3 regions of the Streptomyces sp. NPDC097617 genome follow, and region 1 is predicted to be linked to each of the others. Evidence: riboswitches for the same ligand, from Rfam matches in the RefSeq annotation. Region 1 holds a riboswitch; each other region holds the start of a gene.
The links. Region 1 has a riboswitch for thiamine pyrophosphate ahead of ACIQZO_RS27725 (thiamine ABC transporter substrate binding subunit). Riboswitches for the same ligand answer to the same signal wherever they lie in the genome.
Positions count from the first base shown of each region.

Region 1 (4,478 bases):
GGCCCGGCCCAGCAGCCGTGCCACGGCCACCGGGAGCGTCGGCCGGTCCGCCCGGGCGATGAACACGGTCGCGCCGAACTCGCCCAGCGACACCGCGAAGGCGAACCCGGCCGCGATCAGCAGCGCGCGCCGCACCAGCGGGAGGTCCACCTCCCGCCAGGCGCGCCAGGGCGAGGCGCCGAGCACCGCGGCGGCCTCCCGCAACCGCCCGTCCACCGCGCGCAGCACGGGCAGCATGGTCCGTACGACGAAGGGCACGCCCACCAGGGCCTGGGCCAGCGGCACCAGGATCCACGAGGTCCGCAGATCCAGCGGCGGCTCGTCCAGGGTGATCAGGAAGCCGAAGCCCACCGTCACGGCGGACACCCCGAGCGGGAGCATGAGCATCGCGTCGAAGCCCCGTACGAAGCGGCCACCGCGCCGGGTCAGTGCCGCGGCCGCGAGTCCCCCGACGAACAGGGCGATCGCGGTGGCGGCGAGCGCGTACTGCAGGGAGTTCCAGATCGCCTCGACGGGCGCCACCAGGAAGGTCCCGCCACCGGCGCCCGCGTCCTGAAGCGCCCGGTAGAAGCCGAGGCCGTAGCCGCCGGGGGTGTCGAAGGACCGTTCGACCAGCACGCCCAGAGGCAGCACGATCAGCAGCGCGATGGTCAGCAGCACCCCGCCCAGCAGCGTGCGCTGGGCCCCGCCGCGCGGCCGGTGCGTGGTGCGGCCCGGGTCCACCAGCCGCAGTGCGGTCTCGCGCTTGCGCACGGTCCAGGCGTGCACGGCGAGGATCCCGCCGATCGCGGCGAACTGCACCATCGTCAGCACGGCGGCCGTCGGCAGGTCCAGGAGCTGCGCGGTCTGCCGGTAGACCTCCACCTCCAGGGTGGAGTACGCGGGCCCGCCCAGGATGAGTACGACGCCGAAGGAGCTGAAGGTGAACAGGAAGACCATCAGCGAGGCGGCGGCCACCGCCGGGACCAGCGCGGGCAGCGTCACCCGCCGCCACGCGGCGAACCGTCCGGCGCCCAGTACCCGGGCGGCCTCCTCCTGGCGCGGATCCAGCTGGGCCCACAGCCCGCCCACCGTGCGGACGACGACGGCGTAGTTGAAGAAGACGTGCGCGAGCAGGATCGCCCAGACGGTCGTATCGAGCCGGACGCCCACGAGTTCGTCCGTCAGTCCGCCCCGCCCGAGCAGCGCGAGGAAGGCGGTGCCGACCACCACGGTCGGCAGCACGAAGGGAACAGTCACCACGGCCCGCAGCAGTTGCTTGCCGGGGAACTCGAAGCGGGCGAAGACGTACGCGCCCGGCAGGGCGATCACGAGGGTGAGCACGGTGGAGGCGAACGCCTGCCAGGTGGTGAACCACAGGACGTCGGCGATGTCGGGGCGGCTCAGCACCTCCGCGAACCGGCCGAACTGCCACCCCTCGTCTGTCTTGAGGCCCCGCCCGACGATCGCGGCGACGGGGTAGGCGAAGAACAGCCCGAAGAAGGCGAGGGGGACGGCCATCAGGGCGAGCCGCACGGCGGTCGCCCGCACCCCCTCGCGGGGGCCGGAGCCCGGCGCGGCGCCCCCCGGCGCCGCGCCCGGCTCCTTGGTACCGCCTACTTCACGACGAGCGAGGTCCATGCCTTGACCCACTGCTCACGGTTCTTGGCGATGGTCTCCGGAGCCACGTTCTCCGGCTTCTCGACGACCACGCCGTGCTTGGTGAACAGCTCCGGCAGGACGGCGTCCTTCGTCACGGGGTTCACGAACATCTGGAGCGGCATGTCCTCCTGAAACTTCTTGCTGACCAGGAAGTCCACGAGGGCCTTGCCGCCCTCCTCGTTCTTGGCGCCCTTGAGCAGGCCCGCGAACTCGATCTGCCGGAAGCAGGTGCCGGTGGCGACGCCCGTGGGGGCCTCGGCCGGCTGCGGCTCGCCGTACAGGACCTCGACCGGCGGGCTGGAGGCGTAGGAGACGACCAGCGGGCGGTCGCCCTTGGCCTTCTTGCCGCCCGCGGAGCCGGAGAAGCGCTCGTTGTAGGCCTGCTCCCAGCCGTCGACGACCTCGACGCCGTTGGCCTTCAGCTTGCTCCAGTAGTCCTTCCAGCCCTCGTCGCCGTACTTGCCGACGGAGGCGAGCAGGAAGCCGAGGCCGGGCGAGGAGGTCGCGGCGTTCTCGGTGACCAGCAGGTTCTTGTACTCCGGCTTGATCAGGTCGTCCAGCGTCTGCGGCGGGGCGAGCTTCTTCTCGGCGAAGTAGGCCTTGTCGTAGTTGACGCAGATGTCGCCGGAGTCGATCGGGGTGACCCGGTGCTCCTTGTCGAGCACGAACTCGGGCTTCACCCCGGCCAGGCCCTTGGCCTCGTACGGCGTGAAGATGCCGTTGTCGAGGGCGCGCGAGAGGAGGGTGTTGTCCACCCCGAAGAACACGTCGCCGCGGGGGGAGCCCTTGGTGAGGATCTCCTGGTTCAGCGCGGTGCCCGCGTCGCCGGACTTCAGGACCTTGACCGTGTAGCCGCTCTGCTGCTCGAACTCCTTGAGGACCGTGTCGGTCACGTTGAAGGAGTCGTGGGAGACGAGCGTGACGGTCTTGGACTTCGGGGCCTCGCTCGCGCCGGCGGGCTTGTCCTTGGCGTCGCCGCCGCCGCAGGCACTGAGCGTGGTGACGCCGAGCGCGGCCGCGAGCGCGGCGCCCGCGATCTTCTTGGTGGTGCTCATTGGTGAATTCCTCCTGGGATGTCCAGGAGAAGACGCGGCCCTGCCCGGCGCTCCGCGGGAGCGGACGCCGGGCAGGGCGCAACAGCAAGAGTGGTGACCGAACTTCCTACCCCGAATGACCGGGGCGAGGTTCAGAGGGTCTGCGGATGACGGATACCGCACTCTCAGCGCTGTGGCGCTCCCCTGTCGGAATATGAAATTGGTTCGGCCACAGGGTACCCCGTGGCCGAATTACGTCGAACAGGCGGAATCTACCGCTCCGAGGCAGCCAGCTGGCCGCACGCGCCGTCGATCTCCTGGCCCCGGGTGTCCCGTACCGTCACGGGCACGCCGTGGCGGGCGATGGCCTCCACGAAGGCCTTCTCGTCCTCGGGCCGCGAGGCGGTCCACTTGGAGCCCGGCGTCGGGTTCAGCGGGATCAGGTTGACGTGCACACGCTTGCCCTTGAGCAGCTTGCCCAGGAGGTCACCGCGCCAGGCCTGGTCGTTGATGTCGCGGATCAGGGCGTACTCGATCGAGATCCGGCGGCCGGACTTCTCGGCGTACTCCCACGCGGCGCCCAGCACCTCGCGGACGTTCCAGCGCGTATTGACGGGCACGAGGGTGTCGCGCAGCTCGTCGTCGGGCGCGTGCAGCGAGACGGCCAGGCGGCACTTGAAGCCCTCGTCGGCGAAGCGCAGCATGGCCGGAACCAGACCGACGGTGGAGACGGTGATACCGCGCTGCGACAGACCCAGGCCGTCGGGCTCCGGGTCCGTAAGCCGGCGGATGGCGCCGACCACGCGGTTGTAGTTGGCCAGCGGCTCGCCCATGCCCATGAAGACGATGTTCGACAGGCGCGCCGGGCCGCCGGGGACCTCGCCGTCGCGCAGCGCGCGCATGCCGTCGACGATCTGGTGCACGATCTCGGCGGTGGAGAGGTTGCGGTCCAGGCCCGCCTGGCCGGTGGCGCAGAACGGGCAGTTCATGCCGCAGCCGGCCTGCGAGGAGATGCACATGGTGACCCGGTCGGGGTAGCGCATCAGTACGGACTCGACGAGCGTGCCGTCGTGCAGCTTCCACAGGGTCTTGCGGGTCGTGTCCTCGTCGCACGAGATGTGCCGGATGACGTTCATCAGGTCCGGCAGCAGCTCCTGCTGGAGCTTCTCCCGCGAGCCCGCCGGGATGTCGGTCCACTCGGCCGGGTCGTGCGCGTACCGCGCGAAGTAGTGCTGGGAGAGCTGCTTGGCCCGGAACGGCTTCTCGCCGATCGCGGCGACCGCCTCGCGGCGCTCGGCCGGGGTCATGTCGGCGAGGTGCCGGGGCGGCTTCTTGGCCCCGCGAGGGGCGACGAAAGTAAGCTCACCCGGAACAGGACGGGGGGCCATGAGTGGTACTCCTCAAATCTGACGAACCCTGGGCGGGCGATCTCCGCACACAAGCGGAGTCGACGTGATGGCACGCCCGGTGCCCGGAGAGCTCACGGGTCCATCCCGTAAAAACGGGAAAGCGCACCACTTATGAGTGGCGCGCTTTCCAGGATAACCCGGACGGGTCAGCCGGTACCCACGAAGGCCGCCAGCAGCAGCCACACCACGGGGGCCGTGGGAAGCAGGGAGTCCAGCCGGTCCATGATCCCGCCGTGTCCCGGCAGCAGGGTGCCCATGTCCTTGATGCCGAGATCCCGCTTGATCATCGACTCGCCCAGGTCGCCCAGGGTGGCGCTGACCGCGACCGCGAGACCGAGCAGCAGGCCCTGCCACCAGGAGCCGCCGTCGATCAGGAACTCCATGCACAGCGCGC
Region 1 is NZ_JBIWCL010000020.1:89,984-94,461, forward strand. It holds gene ACIQZO_RS27720 (ABC transporter permease) at 1-1,500, opposite strand, end outside; gene ACIQZO_RS27725 (thiamine ABC transporter substrate binding subunit) at 1,596-2,696, opposite strand; TPP riboswitch at 2,782-2,891, opposite strand; gene rlmN (23S rRNA (adenine(2503)-C(2))-methyltransferase RlmN) at 2,948-4,063, opposite strand; gene ACIQZO_RS27735 (phosphatidate cytidylyltransferase) at 4,231-4,478, opposite strand, start outside.

Region 2 (4,478 bases), on a different contig from region 1:
CGGTGCGCCGGCTGTGCGCGGCGCACGGGACGGACCCGCGGCTCCCCCCATGGGTCGCGGGTCCGTCCTGTGCCGTTGCCGCGGTCAGTCGGCGAGCGGCAGGTAGACGCGGCTGCCCGAGGCCGCGAACTCGGCGGACTTCTCCGCCATGCCCGCCTGGATCTCGTCGGCCTTCAGGTCACCACCGTGCTCGCGGCGGATGTCCTGCGAGATCTTCATCGAGCAGAACTTGGGACCGCACATGGAGCAGAAGTGCGCGGTCTTGGCCGGCTCGGCCGGGAGGGTCTCGTCGTGGAACTCGCGGGCCGTGTCCGGGTCGAGGGCCAGGTTGAACTGGTCCTCCCAGCGGAACTCGAACCGCGCGTCCGACAGTGCGTCGTCCCACTCCTGGGCGCCCGGGTGGCCCTTGGCCAGGTCCGCCGCGTGCGCCGCGATCTTGTACGTGATGACGCCGGTCTTCACGTCGTCGCGGTTGGGCAGGCCCAGGTGCTCCTTGGGCGTGACGTAGCAGAGCATCGCGGTGCCCCACCAGGCGATCATCGCGGCGCCGATGCCCGAGGTGATGTGGTCGTACGCGGGCGCGACGTCCGTGGTCAGCGGGCCGAGCGTGTAGAACGGCGCCTCCTCGCAGATCTCCTGCTGGAGGTCGATGTTCTCCTTGATCTTGTGCATCGGGACGTGGCCCGGGCCCTCGATCATCGTCTGGACGTTGTGGCGCTTGGCGATCGTGTTCAGCTCGCCCAGCGTCTTCAGCTCGGCGAACTGGGCCGCGTCGTTGGCGTCCGCGATCGAGCCGGGGCGCAGGCCGTCGCCGAGGGAGTACGTGACGTCGTACGTCGCGAGGATCTCGCAGAGCTCCTCGAAGTTCGTGTAGAGGAAGTTCTCCTTGTGGTGCGCGAGGCACCACGCGGCCATGATCGAGCCACCGCGCGAGACGATGCCCGTCTTGCGGCGGGCGGTCAGCGGCACGTACGGGAGCAGCACGCCGGCGTGGACCGTCATGTAGTCGACGCCCTGCTCGGCCTGCTCGATGACCGTGTCCTTGTAGATCTCCCAGGTCAGTTCCTCAGCGCGGCCGTCGACCTTCTCCAGCGCCTGGTAGAGCGGCACGGTGCCGATCGGGACGGGGGAGTTGCGCAGCACCCACTCGCGGGTGGTGTGAATGTTGCGGCCGGTCGAGAGGTCCATGACCGTGTCGGCGCCCCACTTGGTGGCCCAGGTCATCTTGTCGACCTCCTCCTCGATGGAGGAGGTGACCGCGGAGTTCCCGATGTTGGCGTTGACCTTCACCAGGAAGCGCTTGCCGATGATCATCGGCTCGATCTCGGGGTGGTTCACATTCGCCGGAACCACGGCGCGACCTGCGGCGATCTCCTCGCGGACGACCTCGGGGGAGACGTTCTCGCGGATCGCGACGTACTCCATCTCCGGGGTGATCTCACCGCGGCGGGCGTACGCGAGCTGCGTGACGGCGGCGCCGCCCCGGCCGCGGCGGGGCTGCCGGGGGCGGCCCGGGAAGACCGCGTCGAGGTTCTTGAGGCCGCCGCGGGGCGAGGTGTGCTTGATGCCGTCGTCCTCGGGGCGCGCGGGACGGCCCGCGTACTCCTCGGTGTCACCGCGGCCGATGATCCAGTTCTCGCGCAGCGGCGCGAGGCCGCGGCGGACGTCGGTCTCGATCTGCGGGTCGGTGTACGGGCCGGACGTGTCGTAGAGCGTCACGTCCTTGCCGTTGGTGAGGTGGACCTGGCGGACCGGCACCCGAAGGTCGGGCCGGGAGCCCGCCAGGTATCCCTTGTGCCAGCCGGGCTGGCGCTCGGTCCGGCCGTCGGCGTCCTGGCTGACGGCAGGCGTGCGTGCGTCCTGAATGGTCATGAGACCTGATCTCCCTACGCCGGCATTACCCGGTAACAGGTTCGGCGGTCGACGCAGCCTCTTCCCGTACGCATCCGTGATGCTCGTACGGTGATCAGCGTCCTCTCAGCCCGGTGCTCCGAGCTCCCGCGTTGTGCAAAGGTGCCCCCACGCTAGCGTCATCCATGGCGTGCTGAACAGTGGGCCCCCTCATCTCTTGCGATGATCTGCTGGTGACGCCCTCGCCGCAGCCCCCCACCGAGCCCACAGCGACCCATGGCCACAACGGCCACGAACACGGGAGCCCAGGGCACTCCGCCGGGCATTCTCCAGGGCAGTCCGACGGGCATGCCGACCTACATGTCGACCTGCCCTCGCCGGCGCAGTCCGAGCGACTCTCCGACGGTCATTCCGGAGGGCACACGGGCGGACCCGGGGGCGGTCATTCCGGCGGGAACTCCTCGGGCCACTCCCACGGTCACAGCCACAGCCACGGCCCGGCGGCCCCCGTCTCGAAGCACCTGCGCAAGGTCATCGCCGCCGTACTGATCCCCTTCGCGGCCGCCGTGTTCATCGGCATGGCGGTGCTCTGGCCGGGCGGTGCCCCCGCCCACGAGCGCAGCGGGGTGGGCTTCGACCGGCAGACCCAGCAGGGCGTGGTGACCTCGCTCGAACAGGTCGACTGCAAGTCCGTGAACGCCGCCCAGGTACCGACGACCGCGGCTCCCTCCACCCCCGGGGGCCGCCAGGCGCAGGCCGAGCAGACCGGTGAGTGCAAGAAGGCCACCGTCGAGGTCGCCAGCGGCCCGGAGAAGGGCCGCACCTTCGTGGAGATCGTCCAGCCGGGCGCGCCACGGCAGTTGGAGGACGGCCAGGAGGTCGTGGTGGCGTACGCCCCGGACGCCCCGCGCGACCTCCAGTACTCGGTGATCGACGTGAACCGCAAACTCCCGATGGCCCTGCTGGCCGGCATCTTCGCGGTCGCGGTCGTCGTGGTCGGGCGGATGCGGGGACTGTTCGCGCTGATCGCGCTGGTGGTCAGCTTCGGCGTACTGACCCTCTTCATCCTCCCGGCCATCCTGCAGGGTTCGAACCCGCTGGTCGTGGCGGTGATCGGGGCCAGCGCCATCATGCTGATCGCGCTCTACATGTGCCACGGACTGACCGCCCGCACCTCCGTGGCCGTCCTCGGCACGCTCGTCTCGCTACTGCTCATCGGGCTGCTGGGCTCGGGGTTCATCGACTGGGCGTTCCTCAGCGGCAACACCGATGACAACACCGGGCTGATCCACGGGCTGTACCCGGACATCGACATGAGCGGTCTGCTGCTCGCAGGCGTGATCATCGGATCGCTGGGCGTGCTCGACGACGTGACGGTCACCCAGACCTCGGCGGTGTGGGAACTGCGGCAGGCGGACCCGTCGATGGGGCCGCGCGCCCTCTACCGGGCGGCCATCCGGATCGGCCGCGACCACATCGCCTCGGTGGTCAACACCCTGGTGCTGGCCTACGCCGGTGCCGCGCTGCCCCTGCTCCTGCTGTTCTCGATCGCCAACAGCAGCATGGGGTCCGTGGCCAACAGCGAGCTGGTGGCGGAGGAGATCGTACGGACCCTCGTGGGCTCGATCGGTCTGGTGGCCTCGGTCCCCGTGACAACGGCGCTGGCCGCGCTGGTGGTTTCTGCCGACCGACCGGGATCCCCGGCCAGCGTCCCGACCGGCGTCCCGACCGGCGTCCCGACCGGCGTCCCGACCGCGGGGCCGGTCCGCGGCCGGGGCCGGCGGCGCAAGCGCTGAACGGTGCGTATGCGATAGGTGGGCAGGTCAGCCGGCGTTCTGCTCGTTCTGCTGCGACTCGGCGAGGATCTTGACGAGGGCTTCGTCGAGGTTCTCCTCGAAGTCGCCCAGATTGCGCTCCTGTCCGAGCGGGACGATCCGGTCGGTGCGGTCGAGGAACGCGACGAGCGGCGCCGCGCTGGCCCGGAACAGGGCCCGGTCGCCGCCGACCTGGAGCCGGATGTGGACGTCGGACAGATCTTCGGGGTGGGTGGGGGCGATGTGCACATCGCCGTCACCGCATGGCTTGTTGATGCCGTCGAGGAGAAGTTCCCGACCGAACGCCCAGGTCACGGGCGCGTCTCCGGGAAGGTGGAAGGTCAGGCGGACTGCGTAGGGGTCGCGTGCGTCGTACCGGAGTTCCACCGGAATCCGGAACGAGAGCTCCTCGGAAACGAGGAAGCTCATCATGACCTCTGCCTGTACCGACTCGCGCATTGACTACCCCGCTGTAGTTGAAGTGGCCAGGAATGATCCCCCAGGACCCACTTGACAAGAGTGGTGTAACCGGTAGCAGATCACAAGGAGTGAGTTTTCAGATACTGATAGAGAACGAGAGGGTACTCAACAGCGCGCCTACTTCACTCCGTAGCCGATCGACTACATAGAGCAATCGCTCTTCTTGATGAAGGGGTAGAGAAATAGCCATCGTCGCGGCCGCATCGCCGGCCGTAATGGGGATGGCAGCGCAGATGATGCCGAGGGCATATTCCTGACGTTCGATCACCGGCTGCATTCGCCCGAGGGCCCCGATCCGGTTTTCCAGGGACCGCAGATCCCGGACCGTATAAG
Region 2 is NZ_JBIWCL010000039.1:1,194-5,671, reverse strand. It holds gene thiC (phosphomethylpyrimidine synthase ThiC) at 85-1,872, opposite strand; TPP riboswitch at 1,867-2,012, opposite strand; gene ACIQZO_RS37780 (YibE/F family protein) at 2,082-3,647, shown strand; gene ACIQZO_RS37775 (SsgA family sporulation/cell division regulator) at 3,675-4,124, opposite strand; gene ACIQZO_RS37770 (IclR family transcriptional regulator) at 4,222-4,478, opposite strand, start outside.
Region 2: another riboswitch for thiamine pyrophosphate. It lies ahead of thiC (phosphomethylpyrimidine synthase ThiC); the one in region 1 lies ahead of ACIQZO_RS27725 (thiamine ABC transporter substrate binding subunit).

Region 3 (4,478 bases), on a different contig from region 1:
CGACGGTGGCCGGCCACTGCCCGCGCGGCACCACCGTCTCGTTGAGCGCGGCGGCGACCCCGGAGGGGGCCGTGGTCAGGATGGCGACCACCGTGTCGAGGGTGGCACCGGCCGCGACCTCGCGCGGTTCGCCGTTGACGGAGATGGTCATGCGTACGACTCCTGACGTGCGGCGGAGAACCGGCGGGGGGTGAAGGGGCGCGCGATCTCCGGAAGTTCGCCGGTGGCCAGCAGCTCGGCGAGGACCTCGCCGGTGAGCGGGGTCAGCAGGACCCCGTTGCGGTAGTGGCCGGTGGCCAGGTGCAGGCCCGGCAGGTCGGTCGGGCCGAGCAGCGGGGCGTTGTCGGGGGATCCGGGGCGCAGGCCCGCCCGGGTCTCGGTGAGCGGCAGTTCGGTGATGCCGGGGACCAGTTCGTGGGCGTCGCGCAGGAGTTCGTAGACCCCGCCCGCGGTGACGGTGGTGTCCCAGCCGAGTTCCTCGCTGGTGGCGCCGACGACGAGTTCGCCGTTCTCGCGCGGCACGAGGTAGACGTGGCTGCCGCGCACGACGGCCCGTACGGTCCGCGACAGGAACGGGGCGTACGCCGCCGGCACCGTGAGCCGCAGGACCTGGCCCTTGACGGGCCGTACGGGGGCCACGACCTCCGGCGGTACGCCCGCCAGCCGGCCGGTGAGCGAGCCCGCGGCCAGGACGACCTGGTCGGCGAACAGTTCCGTACCGTCGCCGAGGAGGGCGCCCGTCGCCCGGTCGGTGGTGGTGAGCAGCTGCTGCGCGCTCGTCCGGTGGATGGTCACGCCGACCCGTTCGCAGGCGGCCAGCAGGGCGGCCGCGAGCCGGCGGGGGTCGACCTGGTGGTCGCCGTCGACGCGCAGGCCGCCGCGCACGCCCGGGGCGAGCAGGGGCTCGAGGCGGCGGCACTCGCGGCCGGTGAGCCACTCGGACTCCAGGCCGCAGCGGCGCTGCAGGGCATGCAGTTCGCGCAGGTGGAGGCGGTCGTCGGAGTCGAGGGCGACGGCGAGGGTGCCGCAGGCGCGGTAGCCGATGTCCATGCCGCCGCTGGCTTCGGCGAGCTCGTCGGCGAACTGCGGATAGCGTGCGGCGGAGGCGAGGCCGAGCCCGAGCAGGGCTTCCTCGCCGTAGTGCAGTTCGGTGACGGGGGCGAGCATGCCGGCCGCGACCTGGGCGGCGCCGCCGCCGGGTGCGGGGTCGGCGAGTACGGTGCGCAGTCCGCGCGCGGCCGCCCGCCAGGCGGTGACCAGGCCGATGATTCCGCCCCCGATGACGAGGACGTCGGATCCCTTGCGGGATGTACGGGATGAGTGCATGGGCGTCCAGCCCCTCCCTTCGCCGGCATGACCCGGATCAGGTTCGTACGGTCGGAGGCCGTCCAGCCTCCCTCTCAGCCCGGTGCGCCGGACTCCCGCGATAGGTACGGTGGCCAGACTAACCCGGCCGTGCACGGCGGGTAAGGCGGCACCTATTCCTGACGGAGCATCAGGTGATTAGGGTGGCGGCGTGAGCGAGCAGACGGAACACAATCAGCACGGCGTCGTGATCGTCGGCGCCGGAATGGCCGGGGTGCAGACCGCGGTCGCCCTGCGCGAACAGGGCTTCACCGGCCCGGTGACCCTGCTGGGAGCCGAACCCCACCAGCCCTACGACCGCCCGCCCCTGTCCAAGGCGGTCCTCCTCGGCAAGGCCGAGGACTCAGCCTTCGGCGTGGACTTCGAAGGGCTCGACATCGACCTGCGGCTCGGCAGCGAGGTCACCGGACTGCGCGCCGCCGACCGCGAGCTGGACACCGAGGTGGGACCGGTCCCGTACGGGGTCCTCGTCCTGGCGACCGGCGCACAGCCGCTGACCCTGCCCGGGACCGAGGGCGTCCCCGGCGTCCACCTGCTGCGCACGCTGGACGACGCCGCCCGGCTGCGCCCGGTGCTGGCCGCCTCGCCCCGGGCCGTGGTCGTCGGGGCCGGCTGGATCGGCGCCGAGTTCGCCACCGCGGCCCGGGAGGCGGGCTGCGAGGTCACCGTGGTCGAAGCCGCGGACCGGGTGCTGGCGGGGGCGCTGCCCGCCGAGGTCACCGGGCCGATGGCGCGCTGGTACGAGGAGGCCGGCGCCGCTCTGATCACCGGGGCGAAGGTCGCCGGGGTCGAGGAGGGCCGGGTCCTGCTGGCGGACGGCCGGGTCCTGCCCGCCGGCGCGGTGGTGGTGGGCATCGGCGCGCGCCCCGCCACCGGATGGCTGGCCGGGACCGGCGTGGAACGCGGCCCCGACGGCTCGGTCACCGCGGACGCGTACCTGCGGACCTCGCTGCCCGGCGTGTACGCGGTCGGCGACTGCGCCTCCTTCCCGTCCGGGCGGTACGGGACGCGGCTGCTCGTGCACCACTGGGACAACGCGCTCCAGGGGCCGCGGACGGTCGCGGCGAACATCCTGGCCGGGGAGCCGGACCGGGTCTACGACCCGGTGCCGTACTTCTGGTCGGAGCAGTTCGGGCGCTTCGTGCAGTACGCCGGACACCACGACGGGGCGGACACCCTGCTCCTGCGCGGGGACCCGGCCGGCCCCGCCTGGTCGGTGTGCTGGCTCAAGGACGGCGCACTCGTCGCCGTCCTGGCCGTGGGCCGTCCCCGCGACCTGGCGCAGGGCCGCAAGCTCATCGAGACGGCCGTCCCGATGGACCCGGCCAAGGTCGGCGACCCCTCGGTCCCGCTGAAGTCGGCCACCGCCTGACGGGCCGGAAAAGCCGGCCCCCGCCGCCGTCCCGGCGGGCCCCGCGACCCGGACGGGGCCGCTCAGGTACCGGCGGCGGAGCCGAGATGGCAGGCTTGTGCCTGTGACCGAGATTGACGCAAAGATCGATGCCCTTGTCCCCTCGTGGCTGTACCTCCCCGACATCGCGGAGATGCTGAACATCGAGGTGACCCGGGTCCGCCAGATGGTCAAGGAAGGGCAGCTCATCGCCGTCCGCCGGGGCGAGAACCGCTCCCTGCAGGTTCCGGCCCCCTTCATCGACGGCGACAAGGTCGTCAAGGGCCTCGTCGGCCTGCTGACCGTGCTGCGCGACGACCGCTTCACCGAGGAGGAGATCCTCGAATGGCTCTTCACCGAGGATCCGACCCTGCCCGGCACCCCCGTGCAGGCGTTGAGCGAGAATCGCGGCACGGAGGTGAAGCGCCGCGCTCAGGCGCTCGCCCTCTGACGACCTGATCGCCTTCGCTCCACAGCGGTGTACGGGCCGGGCCGCGGCCCGGCCCGTACACCGCGTCCACCCCGGGGGGTATACCCATGCAGCTGTCCGACGCCCGGCTCTACCTGTGCACGGACGCCCGCAAGCGCCAGGGTGACCTCCCCGAGTTCCTCGACGCCGTGCTCTCCTCGGGCGTGGACATCGTCCAGCTCCGCGACAAGGGCACGGAGGCGGGGGAGGAGCTCGAACACCTCCAGGTCTTCGCCGAGGCCGCCCGCCGCCACGGCAAGCTCCTCGCCGTGAACGACCGCGCCGACGTCGCCCACGCCATCGGCTCCGACGTGCTGCACCTGGGCCAGGGCGACATCCCCGTCCCCGCGGCCCGCGCCGTCCTCGGCGAGCGGGTGCTGATCGGCCGGTCCTGCCACGCCGAGGACGAGGTCGACGCGGCCGTCGCCGAAGCCGGCGTGGACTACTTCTGCACCGGCCCCTGCTGGCCCACCCCCACCAAGCCCGGCCGCCACGCCCCCGGCCTCGACCTGGTCCGGTACGCGGCCTCCCTCGAGCAGGGCCGTCCCTGGTTCGCCATCGGCGGCATCGACGGCTCGAACCTGGACGAGGTACTGGACGCCGGTGCCACCCGCATCGTGGTCGTCCGCGCGCTCACCGAGGCCACCGACCCCGGTGCGGCCGCGGCGGAGCTCGCCAAGCGGGTCCGCGCCCGCCTCGCCTGAGTCCTGTCCGCCCGGACAGCGGACGCCGTCCGCCCCGCACTCCGTGGCGGCGGCATTCGGCCGGAGCCGGCCCTCCAAGTGTCCAAAAACGTGTCCAAAACGTGGACAAGGCTTCGGTGTCCGCCGGGCCGCGTCTAACCTGCCCACATGGCCTCTGGTACAGCTTCCACCTGGTCGGACCGTGCGCACACGGTCCGCGACCTCCTCGCGTCCGGACGCTCGTACTCCTTCGAGTTCTGGGCTCCGAAGACGGAGAAGGGCGAACGCAACCTCTGGAACGCCCTGCGCCGGGTCGAGGCGGTGTCCCCCAGCTTCGTCTCCGTGACCTACGGGGCCGGCGGCTCCACCCGCGGCGGCACGGTCAAGGCCACCCAGGAGATCGCCGCGGACAGCACCCTGACCCCCGTCGCGCACCTCACCGCCGTGGACCACTCGGTCGCGGAACTGCGCAACGTCATCGGGCAGTTCGCGGACGCCGGGATCCGGAACATGCTCGTCGTGCGCGGAGACCCGCCGGGCGACCCGATGGGCGAGTGGGTCGCGCACCCCG
Region 3 is NZ_JBIWCL010000001.1:321,006-325,483, forward strand. It holds gene thiS (sulfur carrier protein ThiS) at 1-151, opposite strand, end outside; gene thiO (glycine oxidase ThiO) at 148-1,326, opposite strand; TPP riboswitch at 1,324-1,435, opposite strand; gene ACIQZO_RS01550 (NAD(P)/FAD-dependent oxidoreductase) at 1,517-2,737, shown strand; gene ACIQZO_RS01555 (Rv2175c family DNA-binding protein) at 2,841-3,206, shown strand; gene thiE (thiamine phosphate synthase) at 3,293-3,928, shown strand; gene metF (methylenetetrahydrofolate reductase [NAD(P)H]) at 4,076-4,478, shown strand, end outside.
Region 3: another riboswitch for thiamine pyrophosphate. It lies ahead of thiO (glycine oxidase ThiO); the one in region 1 lies ahead of ACIQZO_RS27725 (thiamine ABC transporter substrate binding subunit).